Regions from separate parts of the Pseudarthrobacter sp. Hb11 genome, predicted to be linked through region 2. Evidence: riboswitches for the same ligand, from Rfam matches in the RefSeq annotation. Region 2 holds a riboswitch; each other region holds the start of a gene.

Region 1 (3,559 bases), on a different contig from region 2:
CGCCGCAATCTTGTAGGTGATCACCCCTGTTTTGACGTCGTCCTTGTTGGGCAGGCCAAGATGTTCCTTGGGAGTGACGTAGCACAACATGGCGGTGCCGTAGCGGGCGATCTCCGTGGCGCCGATGGCAGACGTGATGTGGTCGTACCCCGGTGCCACGTCGGTAACCAGCGGCCCCAACGTGTAGAAGGGCGCCCCCTTGCACAGCTCCTGCTGGCGTTCGGCGTTCTCCCGGACCAGGTGGAACGGTATGTGGCCGGGGCCCTCCACCATCACCTGCACGTCGTATTCCCAGGCGCGCTGCGTCAGCTCGGCCAGGGTGTCCAGTTCGGCGAACTGCGCGGCGTCGTTGGCGTCCGCCGTCGCGCCGGGCCGCAGGCCGTCGCCCAACGAAAACGCGACGTCGTACCTGGCGAAGATTTGGCAAAGCTCGTCGAAGTGCGTGTAAAGGAAGTTTTCGCGGTGATGCGCCAGGCACCAGCCTGCCATGATCGACCCGCCGCGGGACACGATGCCGGTCACCCGGTTGGCGGTCAGGGGAACGTACCGGAGCAGGACTCCGGCGTGGACGGTCATGTAGTCCACGCCTTGTTCGCACTGCTCTATGACGGTATCGCGGAATATTTCCCAGGTCAGCGCGTTCGCTTCGCCGTTGACCTTTTCAAGGGCCTGGTAAATGGGGACGGTGCCGATCGGAACCGGCGAGTTGCGGATGATCCATTCCCTGGTGGTGTGGATATCTTCACCGGTGGACAGGTCCATGACGGTGTCAGCGCCCCACTGCGCGGCCCACTGCAGCTTGTCCACTTCTTCCGCGATGGAACTGGTGACGGCCGAGTTGCCGATGTTGGCGTTGATCTTCACCAGGAAGGCCTTGCCGATGATCATGGGTTCGGACTCGGGATGGTTGATGTTGTTCGGCATGATGGCGCGGCCGGCAGCCAGTTCGCTGCGGACCAGCTCCACATCGCAGTTCTCCCGCAGCGCCACGAAACGCATTTCGGGCGTGATGGTGCCCTGCCGTGCATAGCGCATCTGCGTCACCGTCCTGCCTTCGACGGCGCGGCGGGGCACCGGCGGCGTGCCCTTCCACTCCACGCTGGCGGCACCGCGGCGGACAGCCGAGCGGCCGTCATCGAACAGGTTCCGTCCCCTGCCGCCGTAGGTTTCCGTGTCCCCACGTGCTGCTATCCACTCGGCGCGGAAGGGGTTGAGGCCACGGACGGGGTCGCTTCCCGGGCCTGCCGTCCGGTAGGTGCGAAACGGGCCGTTGGCCTCGCCGTTTGGCGAGTCCGCCAAGGAAATCTCAGTGACGGGCACCCGGATACCAGAGGTTTCATCGTGGATATAGGCCAGCGAATGGGACTTCAGCGACTGGGTAACAGGTGGCTGGTCCTGGCCGCCGGCCGTCATACCGGACGGAATGTGGGCGGGGCCCAGCTGTGCTTTTGGTGTACGCAAGGGAATACTCACTTCCTTCGCCGGCATTACCCGGACAGGTTCAACGGTCGCAGGCTGCGTCAGCCCGATCTCAGCCCCTGCAGGGGCACCCGTGTGGTCAGGAACGAAGCTACCACAGCCGTCCGGGAGGGGCTTGTCACCTTGCCGGTGCTAGCCTGACTGGCGAGGAAGAGGGGCCTAATGCCGGAAGTTATCGAATTCAGCGGCCCGGTGCTCACCGGGCCGGACACCGTGCGGCGGGGACTGTGGTCCGTTGACGGGCTGTTGACCTTCACCCGGCCGCCGCTCGTTCCCGAACGGGTCCTGGACGGCTGCGTGCTTCCGGGCTTCGTTGATGCCCACTGCCACATCGGGCTGGGACCCGGCGGCGCCGTGGATCCTGCGACGGCGGAGGAACAGGCCCGGACGGACCTGAACGCAGGCACATTGCTGGCCCGGGACGCCGGTTCCCCTGCTGACACCCGCTTCCTGCAGGACAGCCGCGACGCGCCGGTGCTGATCCGGGCCGGCAGGCATGTAGCCAGGACCGGCCGGTACTTACGGGGTTTCGCTGAGGAAGTTGAACCGGACGGCCTGGTGGAAGCCGTCCGGAAGCAGGCCCGGGACGGCGACGGCTGGGTCAAGCTTGTGGGGGACTGGATCGACCGCGGCGCCGGTGACCTGGCGCCGTCGTTTCCCGCCGCCGTCGTTAGGGACGCTGTCCAGGCGGTGCACGACGAGGGGGCCCGGATCACCGCGCATTGCTTTGCCGAAGACACCCTGGACCAGATGCTGGACGCGGGCATCGACTGCATCGAACACGCCACCGGGCTCCTGCCGCGGCACCTCCCGCGGTTCGTGGAGCAGGGCATCCCCATTGTTCCCACCCTCATCAACATCGCCACTTTCCCGGACATCGCAGCGCAGGCGGAGCCCAAGTTTCCCCGGTACGCCGCACACATGCGCGCGCTGTGGGAGCGCCGGGCGGAGCGGGTGCTGGAGGCGTACGAGGCAGGGGTGCAGATCTACGCCGGTACCGATGCCGGCAGCGTCATACGGCACGGCAGGATCGCCGATGAAATCCTTGCCCTCCATCACGCAGGGCTTCCCATGGCCGCTGCCCTCGACGCCGCCTGCTGGGGCGCCCGGGAGTGGCTGGGCGCCGAGGGTCTGCAGGAGGGGGCCCGCGCCGACGTCGTGCTGTGCAGGGAGGATCCGCGGAAGGTTCCGGAAACGGTCAGCGGGCTGGCAAACGTTGTGCTGGGCGGCCGCGTCCTTCGTTGATGCCGGCATCGGGAGGACTTTTGTGGCACTTGGAATAAATTGAAGCTTCAAGTAATTTTAATAGTCATAGGCCCCCACCCCAAAGGGCCCCAGCACCGGGAGTTCCCACATGACTGCAGAAACCGCAAGCCAGGACCTTCTTCCCGCCGACCTCACCATGGGCACCGTGATGCTCAAGGTCGGCGACATGAAGGTTATGACCGATTACTACCAGCGGGCCCTTGGGCTTGAGGTTGTCGCCGAGCAGGACGGCGGAATCTACCTCGGCCGCCTGCAGAAGCCCCTGGTCCACCTTGCGCCCGCTCCCGGGCTGAACCTCCCGGGCAGGGGAGAGGCCGGCCTCTTCCACACGGCGCTGCTTTTTGACAACCAGGCAGACCTCGCAGCCACCATCGCCACCGCGGCACAGTTCGAGCCCCGCTCGTTCACGGGCAGCGCCGACCATCTCGTCAGTGAGGCCTTCTACTTCAACGACCCGGAAGGCAACGGCATCGAGCTGTACTGGGACCGGCCGCGGAGCAACTGGTCCTGGAACGGCACCGACGTGGTCATGGACAGCCTGGCCCTGCCGCCGCAGCGTTACCTGGAACAGCACCTCACCGAAGAATCCCTGGAGCGCCAGCACGGATCCGTGGCAGGAATTGGCCACGTCCACCTCCAGGTGGGCGACGTCCATTCTGCCCGCGACTTCTACGTGGGGATCCTCGGCTTCGAAAAGACTGCGGGCTGGCACGGGCAGGCATTGTTCGTCTCCGCCGGCGGCTACCACCACCACATGGCCATGAATGTCTGGAACAGCCGTGGCGCCGGGCCCCGCAAGGACACACTCGGCCTC
Region 2 (3,559 bases):
ATCCACAAGGCCCTGGAGCGGAAGGTATTCCTGCCATCCGGCGGTTCGCTGGTGATCGACCGCACCGAAGCCATGACCGTGGTGGACGTCAACACCGGCAAGTTCACCGGCAGCGGCGGCAACCTCGAAGAGACGGTGACCAAAAACAACCTTGAAGCTGCGGAAGAAGTGGTCCGCCAGCTCCGCCTCCGCGATATCGGCGGCATCATCGTCATCGACTTCATCGACATGGTCCTCGAATCCAACCGTGACCTCGTTCTCCGCCGCATGGTGGAGTGCCTGGGACGCGACCGCACCAAACACCAGGTTGCCGAAGTGACGTCCCTCGGCCTGGTGCAGATGACGCGCAAGAGGATGGGCACCGGGCTGCTGGAAGTATTCGGCGAGCAGTGCGAAACGTGCGCCGGCCGCGGCATTGTCACCCACGACGACCCCGTGGAGCACCGGCGGGCCAACATCGTGGCGGCTGAGCACCACGTCCAGCGGTCAGACAGCCGTCCCGAAGCCCGCAGCGAAAGCCACCGCAACGACGCCCCGCGCATCGACAGCAGCCAGCCCGGTGTACGTCCGGACCGCAAACGGCGGCGGGGCCGCGGCGGCCAGCAGCCGGACATTGCCCCGGCTGTTGCCGTGCACGTCCACACGGTCCAGCCCGACCCCACGGACGCTGAGCGGCACGCCAAGGCGGAGGCTACCCGGTTGGCCCTAGCCAACATCGCCGCCGCAGCACATGCAGCCCACCTGCACGACGACGAAGTGGCGGCAGCCAGGCAGGCGGCTGCGGAGCAGCCCGCCCCTGCAGTGGAAGCTGCAAGGCGCGATGACGATACGCGTCCGGCTGCCGTGCTCACCTTCGGCGGTGAGAAGGTGGTGTTGCCCTTCGTTGAGCACGCTGAAGAGCAGCAGCCGAAACCGGCTCTGACCCTGGACCGGCTCGCTGAAGCCTTCGCCCACCTGGGCCAGCCGGCGGCAGCGGAAGCGCAGCCCGAGCAGGCAAAACCGGAGGAGAAGCCGGCGGAGCGCGGGGAACCGGTCCAGCCCGCACAGGTGCCGGTTGCTTCAGCCGCTGCTGCAGCACCCGCCAAGGACTACACGGACCACACGCTGGAGCAGTCCCGGCAGCGCCGGCCGCGGCGCAACCGCAGTGCGAGCCGTGCCCAGGGAGCTGCCAACGAAACCACGGTGCAGCACCATGAAAGCGTGGCGGCAGCCAGCACAGGCCATACCCACGAGGCAAAGGCCCCGGCGGCGGCCGGTACCGCTGACTCCAGTGGAGGAAGCGCAGGCACAGAAAAACCGGCAGCAAAGCCGGCGGAGGCGCCGATCATCCTGGGCGTAGGGGTGCCTGCCTCCGAGCTCTAGGAGCCACCAGTACGGAATGCCCGGTCAGCCACTGCAGTGGCCGGCCGGGCATCCTGCGTTAACTCCAGTAGATGAAGTGCAGTCTGGGCCTAAAGCAGGGAACGAAGAACAGGTGGCGGTCGCAATGTGTCACCTTCGGACTGCGCCTGGCAAAAAAGCTAGGCTGGGGAAACGACACGGGGTGCCGCGCAGAGAGCCGGCTGAGATCCACACCCGTTGAACCTGTCCGGTTAGCACCGGCGAAGGGATGTCTCTTGTCTGCGACTCTTGTAATGCCCACTGCCTCCCCGGCAACCTTCACTGCGGCACCAACAACACCAGGCCGGGAAATACCCCGGGTCCTCTCCATCGCCGGCTCCGATCCTTCCGGCGGCGCCGGCATCCAGGCCGACCTGAAGAGCATCGCAGCGCTCGGAGGCTACGGGATGGCTGCCATTACTGCCCTCACCGCCCAGAACACGCACCGTGTCCGGTCCGTTCACGTGCCCCCTGCCGCGTTCCTGGCTGAGCAGCTGGATGCCATCAGTGACGACATCGGCATAGATGCCGTGAAAATCGGCATGCTGGGCAACGCCGAGGTGATCGAGGCGGTGGGGGCGTGGGTCCGGAAGGTGCGTCCCGCCGTCGTGGTCCTGGACCCAGTGATGGTTGCCACCAGTGGCGACCGGCTCCTGCAGGAGTCCGCGGAAGCGGCACTGCGCGCGCTCCTGCCACTTGCCCACCTCATTACCCCCAACCTGGCGGAGCTCGCCATGCTCGTTGGCGGGGACCTGCAGGACAGCTGGGCCGGGGCAGTGGAACAGGGCCGCGCCCTTGCCGCTGCCACCGGCGCAACAGTGCTGGTCAAGGGCGGCCACCTGGAGGGCAACGAGTGCCCCGATGCGCTGGTCAGCACCACGGGCCTGCTCTCCAATGAAGTGGTAGTGGTGCTGGGGGAGCGGCTGGAAACCCGCAACAGCCACGGCACCGGCTGTTCGCTCTCGTCCGCAATGGCAACCGCACAAGCGCGGCTGGGGAACTGGGAAGCGTCCCTCCGGGAGGTCAAGCCCTGGCTCGCCGGCGCTCTTGAGGCATCCGAAGCGCTGGAGGTGGGAACGGGCAGCGGGCCCGTGCACCACTTCCATCACCTCCGGCCGCAGCCTTCCGAAGGGAGCTTCGCGGCACAACTCCGGGGCGAGGCGCAGCAATACCTGGATGACATCCATGCCTTGGACTTCATCCGCAACCTGGCTTCAGGCAGGCTGGAGGAGCATAAGTTTGCGTATTACCTTGCACAGGACGCCATCTACCTCAACGGCTATTCGCGCGTACTGGCCAGGGCGAGTGCGCTTGCACCCACCGAGGCAGAACAGCTCTTCTGGGCGGCCTCAGCAGGGCAGTGCCTCGAGGTCGAGTCGGAGCTCCACCGCTCGTGGTTGGCCACGCGGAAGGTCCAGCCCCGACTGGGCCCGGTGACCAAGTCCTACGTGGACCACCTGACCGCGGCATCGGCGTCGGGCAGCTACGCGGTTCTGGCGGCGGCCGTCCTGCCCTGCTTCTGGCTCTACGCGGAGGTGGGGGCAACGCTGCACGCCCAGTTCGTTGCCGCCGGCGAAGCTCCGGCGCACCCCTATGCCAACTGGCTGCGCACCTACGCCGACGAAGACTTCGCAGCTGCCACCCGAAGGGCCGTAGCAATAGTGGATGAAGCGGGGCGCAAGGCCTCCGCCGCGGACCGGGCGGCCATGGTCACGGCCTTCAAGCAGTCCTGCCGGCTGGAGGTGGACTTCTTCGACGCGCCGCGCCTCCACTCCTGACCACTCGCGGGCGGGTTGGCCGGTACTATGGTGGGGCATGGTGCGGACGCCGGAGTTGAACTGTGGTACCTATCGCAGACAACCGGCCGGGACCAGCCTCATTTGCGGCCGGAGACAAAATTAGCGTATTCTGGATCTTCGGTGCTTACGCCAACACTTGGGTTATGACCCCACGGCGTTGAGGCACAGCGAGAAACCAGGCTTTCATGGCCGGTTCCGCACGCAAATTTAGTAATAAACGTCGAGAGAAGTGAGTTCCCAAGTGGTGTACGCGATTGTCCGCGCAGGCGGCCGCCAAGAGAAGGTTTCCGTTGGAGACTTCGTTACCCTGAACCGCGTCGCCGGTGGAGCTGGCAGCACCATTCAGCTGCCCGCGCTGCTCCTGGTTGATGGTGACAAGA
Region 3 (3,559 bases), on a different contig from region 2:
CCCGAACCGTGTCCGGCCATGCCCAGTGCTTCGTAATCACTGGTGATCCCGGGGATGAACCCCAGGACACCCACCAGCAGGAAGAGGGTACCCGTTGCAAGGGCCGCCTTTTGCAGGCCTGTCCTCGCTCCGGTGGCGCGGGTGCTGACTGTCATGACCTGTCTCCTCAAAAGCCTGGAGACAACATAGTAAGCATGATTACTAATATAAGCTAAGTAAGGCCATCCTGCTGTTGGAACCCGCGCAGCTGCCGGCCGCCCTGCCAGCCACAATTTCCGCGGCCGCTGGTGGCCTTAATCCTCCGGGGTGCTCCACACATAGGGGTTTGGATGGTGCCCGCCGCGGCGGCCGTGCTCATACCCCTGCTGCCAGGCATTCCCGACGGCGGACACCAGTTCCGCCAGCAGGGGATAGTAAGGGTGGTCCGGGCCGATGTAGATCATTTCCTCCGCGGCCTTGTCCACGGCCGCCCGCACCTGGTTGTCGGCTGCATTACCGAGCATGGCGCCCCTCCTTTGGAACTTTCCCGCCACCCGCTTTGAATGTACTCCGGGCGTTCCCGGGGGTCCATTGCGCCCGTTGAGGCCCGGCGTCAGTCCGTGCGCATGGAGCTGAGGACCTCGCGCAGGGCCTGTACCACCAGGTTGTGGTCCTGCACTTGGGGAAGCCCTGAAACAGTTACCGTGGCCACTGCCCCCACGCCAGTGACGTACACGGGGAACGAGCCGCCGTGGGCGGCATACCGGCTCTGATCGAACCAGCCTTGGTCCTCAATCCGTCCGCCGCCGAGCCGGGCGCGCAGCCCCACCAGCAGGGAGGGCGCCTCGTACCGGGCGGCGGTGCGCTGTTTGGCCCGGATCCAGTGCTCATTGTCCGGGGTGGCACCGGTCAGGGCCACATGGAACAGGACCTGCTCGCCCCTGGTGATGTCAATCGCGATGGGGAACTGGCCCTCCTTGCCCAGCTCGACGAGCAGCAGCCCCAGATTCAGTGCATCGTCCATGGAGAAGCCAGGAAACTGAAGCTCCCGGATTTCGCCCTCAATCCGGGCGATAAGCGCTTGCAGCGAACCTTCCGGCTGGGTGGCATCGGAATCCGGATCGAACTCAGTCACATGGGGGGAATTGGCAGTCATGGCCCACAATCTACCCCTCCTCCGGTGTAAACTGGACCCCGCCCACCAGGGCAAATATTTACCAACAGAAACATTCAACGACAGGGGAGCGCCGCCGTCGGGCATCACTGGCCAAGCCAGGATCCGCAGGTGGGCGCTGAGAGTGCGGACAGCCGCAGACCCTCGAACCTGATCCGGTTAGTACCGGCGCAAGGGAGTCGAGTTCTCGAAGCACCGCAGCGGCGTGCCGTTGCCGTGCTTTCCCCTCCTGTTCCTCAGGAGGAATCGCATGGCAACTACAGCAATCAAGAAGACCACCAGCAGGTCCTGGCGCGTCGTGGACATCGTGGTGGCGGCGTTGATCGCCATCGCCGGCGGCGTCATTTTCTGGGCCTGGTCCCAGGGGGCGGCCGCAGTCTCGGCGCCCATGAACGCCCTTTACCCTCCGCTCACCGGCTTATTGGCCGGCGGCTGGATGATCCCCGCGGTACTGGGCATGCTCATCATCCGCAAGCCTGGGGCCGCACTCTTCTGCGAGACCGTTGCAGCCACCGGCGAACTGCTCATGGGCTCGCAGTACGGCGCCTCCGTGCTGTTCTCCGGGTTTGTCCAGGGTTTGGGTGCCGAAATCATCTTCGCGATTTTTGTGTACCGGAAGTTCAACCTGCCGGTTTCCCTGCTCGCCGGCGCTGCTGCCGGGCTGTTCTGCGGCCTGAATGACTCCTTCGCGCCCTGGGGCTGGAACATCGCCTATTCCGGCGGGGACAAGCTTGCCTACATTATCTTCACCGCGGTCTCCGGTGCCGTCATCGCAGGCACGCTGTCCTGGCTCGCCACCCGCGGCCTGGCGAAGACCGGAGTCCTGAGCTCCTTTGCGTCGCGCAAGGCAGCTACGGAGCCAGTCCTCTCCTGATGACAGCTCCTTCCCTCCACGGCGCGTCGGTGGCGTCGCAGCCGGCTGCCGTCACCGCCCGCGGCTGGGGCTGGCGGCATGCCGGGCGGTCCAGGCCTGCTGTCCGTGCCCTTGACCTGGACATCCGGCCGGGGGAGCGCGTGCTCCTGCTGGGCCCGTCCGGGGCAGGCAAGTCGACCCTCCTCCATGCCTTGGCCGGGGTGCTGGGGGACGCTGAGGACACCGACGACGGCGGCGCGGCCGGGGATTCCGACGAGTCGGGTTCGCTGCTGATTGACGGCGCCTCCCCCCGCGGGCAGCGCGGCAGGGCCGGACTGATGCAGCAGGACCCGGAGACGCAGGTGGTCCTCTCGCGGGTAGGTGACGACGTCGCCTTCGGCGCCGAGAACCTCGCCGTGCCCCGCGCCGATATCTGGGCCCGCGTGCATGAGGCCCTGGACGACGTCGGGCTCTCCCACCTGCCGCTGGACCACCCGACGTCGGCCCTGTCCGGCGGGCAGAAACAGCGGCTGGCGCTCGCGGGCATCCTTGCCATGCGGCCGGGGCTGCTCCTCCTCGATGAGCCGACGGCCAACCTGGATCCCGCCGGGGTGGTGGAGGTGCGTGACGCCGTTGGCCGTTGCCTCGACAAAACCGGGGCAACACTGGTGGTGGTGGAACACCGCGTGTCTGTCTGGAAGGACCTGGTGGACCGGATCGTGGTGCTGCAGCCGGGCTCTTCGACGGATCCTGCCGTGCTGCTGGATGGGCGGCCGGACCAGGTTCTCAGGGAAGCCCGGAGCATGCTTATCGTGGCCGGGGTCTGGGTGCCTGGCCACGTGCCGGCTACGCGTCTCCGTGCGGCGGATCCTGCTCCCGGCAACGGGGACCTTCTGCTTGCCGCCGAGGAACTGGCCATATCGCGGGAACGTGCCCGCCGCAAGGGTCTCCGCAAACTGGCGCCCGTGCCGGTGCAACAGGGGATTTCCGCGCAGGTCCGGGCAGGGCAGGCCCTGGCCATCACCGGGCCCAACGGCGCAGGGAAATCCACGTTTGCACTGACCCTCGCAGGGCTGCTGCGGCCCGTCGACGGCAAGGTTTCCGCCACCCTGGCGCTTAGTCGCGGTGCGGGAATTGACCCGTTTAAATGGAAGGCGGAGCAGCTGATCGAGCGGGTGGGCACGGTGTTCCAGGAACCCGAGCACCAGTTCGTCACCGGGAACGTGCTCGACGAACTGCGCTTTGGCCCGCGGCATCTCGGGCACGGCGAGGAACGGGTGGATGAACTGCTGGAGCGGCTCCGGCTCACCGAACTCGTTGACGCAAATCCGTATACGCTCTCGGGCGGTGAAAAGAGGCGGCTCTCGGTGGCCACAGTCCTGGCCGCGCATCCCCAGGTCCTGGTCCTGGATGAACCCACCTTCGGGCAGGACGCCAACACCTGGGCGGAGCTGGCATCGTTCCTGTCCGAACTCCTGGACGCCGGCACCGCCGTGGTGTCCGTGACGCATGACGCCGAATTCACGGCCGCGCTGGGCGGAACGGAACTGCGC
Region 4 (3,559 bases), on a different contig from region 2:
CAGGCTTGGCGCGCCGCCGGTGCCCATAATGAGCCGGGAGGTCAGTGCGACGCCGTCAATCACCAGCGGATCGTCGTGGCCTGCAAGGCTTGTGGTGGTGACGATTTCGGTCATGGTGTCAGCCTCCCTGCACTGCCGTGACGAGCTCAACGTCGTCGCCGTCCGCGAGCGCAGTGGCAAACCACTGGCTGCGGGGCACGACCTGTGAATTGTGGGCCACGGCCACGCCAAGTTTCCGGCCGTCAGTTGCCTGGCCGCTGGCAGCGAGGGGGCGCCCGGTGACCTCGCTGACGAGCACGGTGATGGAGGCACCCTCGGGCACAACGTGCAGGGTTCCGTTCAAGGTGATGTTCATGCTGTTTCCTTTATGGGCGGTGTGTTGCGAAGGCGGGCAGGAGTGCGGGCACCTGGCTTGGCGGAGAAGCGGCCCGGGTTGAAGGCAGCCCAGCGGGGGTCTTCATACCCGTCCAGGAGCTCCCGGCAGACGGCAGCGGCGGCCGGCGCCAGCAGGACTCCGTGGCGGAAAAACCCGGTGGCGATGATGAGGCCGGCAATGTGCCCGGAGTCCGGCGCAGCGTCCTTACCAGCGGCGGGAACCCGCCCCAGCAGCGGTGCGTTGTCAGGAGTTCCGGGGCGGGCCCGGGCCGTGGATTCCAGCAGCTCGAGTTCGGCGACGGCGGGAACCAGCACCTGCGCGTCGCGGAGGAGCCGGTAGACGCCCCCCGCGGAGACGGCATCGGCGGCCGACGGCGCATCCTCACGCTGGGTTGCCCCGATCACCACCGTGCCGTCCCGGCGGGGCACGATGTAGACCGGAACGCCGTGCACCAGCCCGCGGACGGTGGACGTCACCAGCGGCTGCAAATGGCCGGGAACTGCGAGGCGCAGGATGTCCCCGTGGACGGGCCGGAGCGGCAGGTGCAAGTCTTTGGGCAGTGCTTCCAGGGCTGCCGCATGCAGCCCGTTCGCCACGACCGTTTCGGCGGCCAGCACCGTTCCGCCGCCTGCGAGGCGTACGCCGGCAACGGCTCCGTCGTGCCACAACAGACCGGCAGCCCGGGCCAGGACCGCGTGATCGTCGACGGCGCCCGCTGCTGCAGTGCCGGGCCCGGCGGCTCCGTTCCCGTTCCCGACCCCGTCCCCGTCACCGTCGCCGGTCAAGGCAGCCTGCAGGCAGGCCACCAGCAGCCGCGGATCCACCTGGTGGTCTGCGGGGGTGTCCAGCGCGCAGGCAATCCCGGGACTGAGAAGTGGCTCGCGCTGCCGGGCAGTCCGGACGGTCAGCGGTTCAACGGAAAGGCCGTTCGCCTGCTGGACGGCGCGCAGGTCCATCAGTGCCCTGCGGTCGGCGGCGTCCGCACCCACGGCGAGGGTCGGCGTCGTGATGTATCCCGGATCTGCCCCCGATGCTGCTGCGAGGCGGGCGGCGAAGGCGGGCCAGCGGGCCGAGGCGTCCAGCATGAATTCCAGGAGATCCTCTTCCTGATAGTGCAGCTCGCTCACCGGAGCCAGCATTCCGGCGGCAGCCCAGCTGGCCCCCGTACCCGGTGCGTCGTCGATGACCACCACTGTCCGGCCGGAGCGCTTCGCCTCCCAGGCGATGCTGTGGCCGATGACTCCGCCGCCGATGACTGCCACGTCGGCCTGGAAAATTCCGTCCACGCGCCTGGGCGGGCTGTCTACAGGGCAGTTGGATGGTACGCGCATGTGTCTCCTTCCCTACGCCGGCATTAACCGGATCAGGTCAAGCGGTCGGCTCTGACGCCCTCTCAGCCCGGCGCTTTGTGACAGCTGCCGCGGGCTCCCGCAGTACGAGGCAAGTGTAGAGGAACTAGTCTTTTCCCCATGAATGTGACCCATACCCCCGCCGCCGGCACCGATGTCCTCAGCAATGCCAAGGTCAGCAACGGCCTCCACGCCGCCCGCCTCTACCTCTGCACGGATTCCCGCACGGACCGCGGCGACTTTGACCAGTTCGTCGATGCAGCATTTGCCGGCGGGGTGGACATCATCCAGCTTCGGGACAAGTCCATCGAGGCAGCCGAGGAGCTGGAGCTCCTGGCAGTCCTCAAGGAGGCGGCAGAACGGCACGGCCGGCTCTGGGCGGTCAACGACAGGGCGGACATCGCTGTTCTGTCCGGCTCGCCGGTATTCCACATCGGCCAAAAAGACCTGCCGCTGGGCGCTGCGCGGACCTTGCTCAACGGCAACGCGGCCATTGGCCTTTCCAGCCACAGCCCTGTTCAGGTGGACGCCGCCCTCGCTGCGGCCGCGGCCCCCGCTGGGCTGGACTACTTCTGCGTCGGCCCGGTCTGGGCAACCCCCACCAAGCCCGGGCGGGCCGCCGTCGGGCTCGAGCTGGTGCGATATGCCGCCGAAGTTGCGCGTTCAGGGCAGGATGGGCAGCCCGACGGCGGTGTTCCCTGGTTTGCGATAGGCGGCATCGACCAAATCAACGTGGAGCAGGTGGTGGAAGCGGGCGCCCGCCGGATTGTGGTGGTCCGCGCCATTACGGAGGCCAGCGATCCGGCAGCCGCCGCAGCGTCGCTGCTCGCCGCCCTAAACGCCCCCAACTCCTGACACCCGCTACCTGCCACCTGCCACCTCCGAAGGCGCGGTACGCGGTAGGGCCACCAACGGCACTCCGGGCCCGGTGCCTGCACTATGGCGTGAATTCGGGCTAGGCTGATTTTCGTGTCACACCATCGGCTGGGTCCCAACGTCCACGAGCACACCAACGCGCTCGAGGAAGCTCTGGGCGCCCTGCGGACCGAGCTTGAGCTGCCGGGCTCCTACCCTGAGGACGCGGTGGCTGACGCGAAAGCGGCAGTTGAGTCCCTGCAGCTCCCTGACGAGGACCTCACCGGCGTCGACTTCATCACCATCGATCCGGCGTCGTCCACGGACCTGGACCAGGCGCTGTTTATTGAAGCCGACGGCGATGGCTACCACGTGCTGTACGCGATCGCGGATGTCCCCGCCTTTGTGAACCCCGGCGGGCCCCTGGACGCAGAAACGCGACGCCGGGGCCAGACCTTCTACGCCCCCGACGGGCGGATCCCGCTGCATCCGGAAGTGATCAGCGAACAGGCCGGCAGCCTCCTCCCCGGCCAGGACTGTTCTGCCTTCGTCTGGGACTTCCGCCTGGACAGCGCCGCCGAGGTGAACTCGGTGACCGTGAAACGGGCCAGGATGCGCAGCCGCGCGAAGCTCAGCTATAAAGAGGTGCAGGCCGAACTCGATGCCGGCTCCGCCTCGCCGGTACTGCAGCTCCTCAAAGAGGTGGGACTCAAGCGCGTTGAGCTGGAACGGGTCCGCGGCGGCGCGAGCCTGAACATGCCGGAACAGGAGATTGTCCAGCTTCCCGACGGCGGCTACCGGATTGCCGCTGCTCCCCAGCTTCCGGTAGAGGACTGGAACGCCCAGATATCCCTCATGACAGGGATGGCGGCGGCTCAGCTCATGCTGGCTGGGAAGGTGGGCATCCTGCGCACCATGCCGGCCCCGGATGAGCGCTCCCTGAACCACTTCCGGCTGCAGACCGAGGTTCTTGGCAAAC

Evidence for each region. Region 2 has a riboswitch for thiamine pyrophosphate ahead of thiD (bifunctional hydroxymethylpyrimidine kinase/phosphomethylpyrimidine kinase). Riboswitches for the same ligand answer to the same signal wherever they lie in the genome.
Region 1: it holds a riboswitch for thiamine pyrophosphate, as region 2 does, so the genes downstream of both, thiC (phosphomethylpyrimidine synthase ThiC) here and thiD (bifunctional hydroxymethylpyrimidine kinase/phosphomethylpyrimidine kinase) in region 2, are expected to answer to the same signal.
Region 3: it holds a riboswitch for thiamine pyrophosphate, as region 2 does, so the genes downstream of both, AC50X7_RS08175 (ECF transporter S component) here and thiD (bifunctional hydroxymethylpyrimidine kinase/phosphomethylpyrimidine kinase) in region 2, are expected to answer to the same signal.
Region 4: it holds a riboswitch for thiamine pyrophosphate, as region 2 does, so the genes downstream of both, AC50X7_RS04935 (FAD-dependent oxidoreductase) here and thiD (bifunctional hydroxymethylpyrimidine kinase/phosphomethylpyrimidine kinase) in region 2, are expected to answer to the same signal.

The regions. Positions count from the first base shown of each region.
Region 1 is NZ_JBWZCM010000016.1:18,467-22,025, reverse strand. Features, by position in the region: gene thiC (phosphomethylpyrimidine synthase ThiC) at 1-1,413, opposite strand, end outside; TPP riboswitch at 1,457-1,564, opposite strand; gene AC50X7_RS16915 (amidohydrolase family protein) at 1,642-2,724, shown strand; gene AC50X7_RS16910 (VOC family protein) at 2,834-3,559, shown strand, end outside.
Region 2 is NZ_JBWZCM010000001.1:60,877-64,435, forward strand. Features, by position in the region: gene AC50X7_RS00305 (Rne/Rng family ribonuclease) at 1-1,362, shown strand, start outside; TPP riboswitch at 1,530-1,627, shown strand; gene thiD (bifunctional hydroxymethylpyrimidine kinase/phosphomethylpyrimidine kinase) at 1,635-3,158, shown strand; gene rplU (50S ribosomal protein L21) at 3,421-3,559, shown strand, end outside.
Region 3 is NZ_JBWZCM010000003.1:335,973-339,531, reverse strand. Features, by position in the region: gene AC50X7_RS08190 (DUF4383 domain-containing protein) at 1-155, opposite strand, end outside; gene AC50X7_RS08185 (hypothetical protein) at 294-503, opposite strand; gene AC50X7_RS08180 (heme-degrading domain-containing protein) at 593-1,135, opposite strand; TPP riboswitch at 1,208-1,348, shown strand; gene AC50X7_RS08175 (ECF transporter S component) at 1,404-2,027, shown strand; gene AC50X7_RS08170 (ABC transporter ATP-binding protein) at 2,027-3,559, shown strand, end outside.
Region 4 is NZ_JBWZCM010000002.1:261,866-265,424, forward strand. Features, by position in the region: gene AC50X7_RS04925 (thiazole synthase) at 1-114, opposite strand, end outside; gene thiS (sulfur carrier protein ThiS) at 119-355, opposite strand; gene AC50X7_RS04935 (FAD-dependent oxidoreductase) at 352-1,707, opposite strand; TPP riboswitch at 1,700-1,818, opposite strand; gene thiE (thiamine phosphate synthase) at 1,846-2,580, shown strand; gene AC50X7_RS04945 (RNB domain-containing ribonuclease) at 2,695-3,559, shown strand, end outside.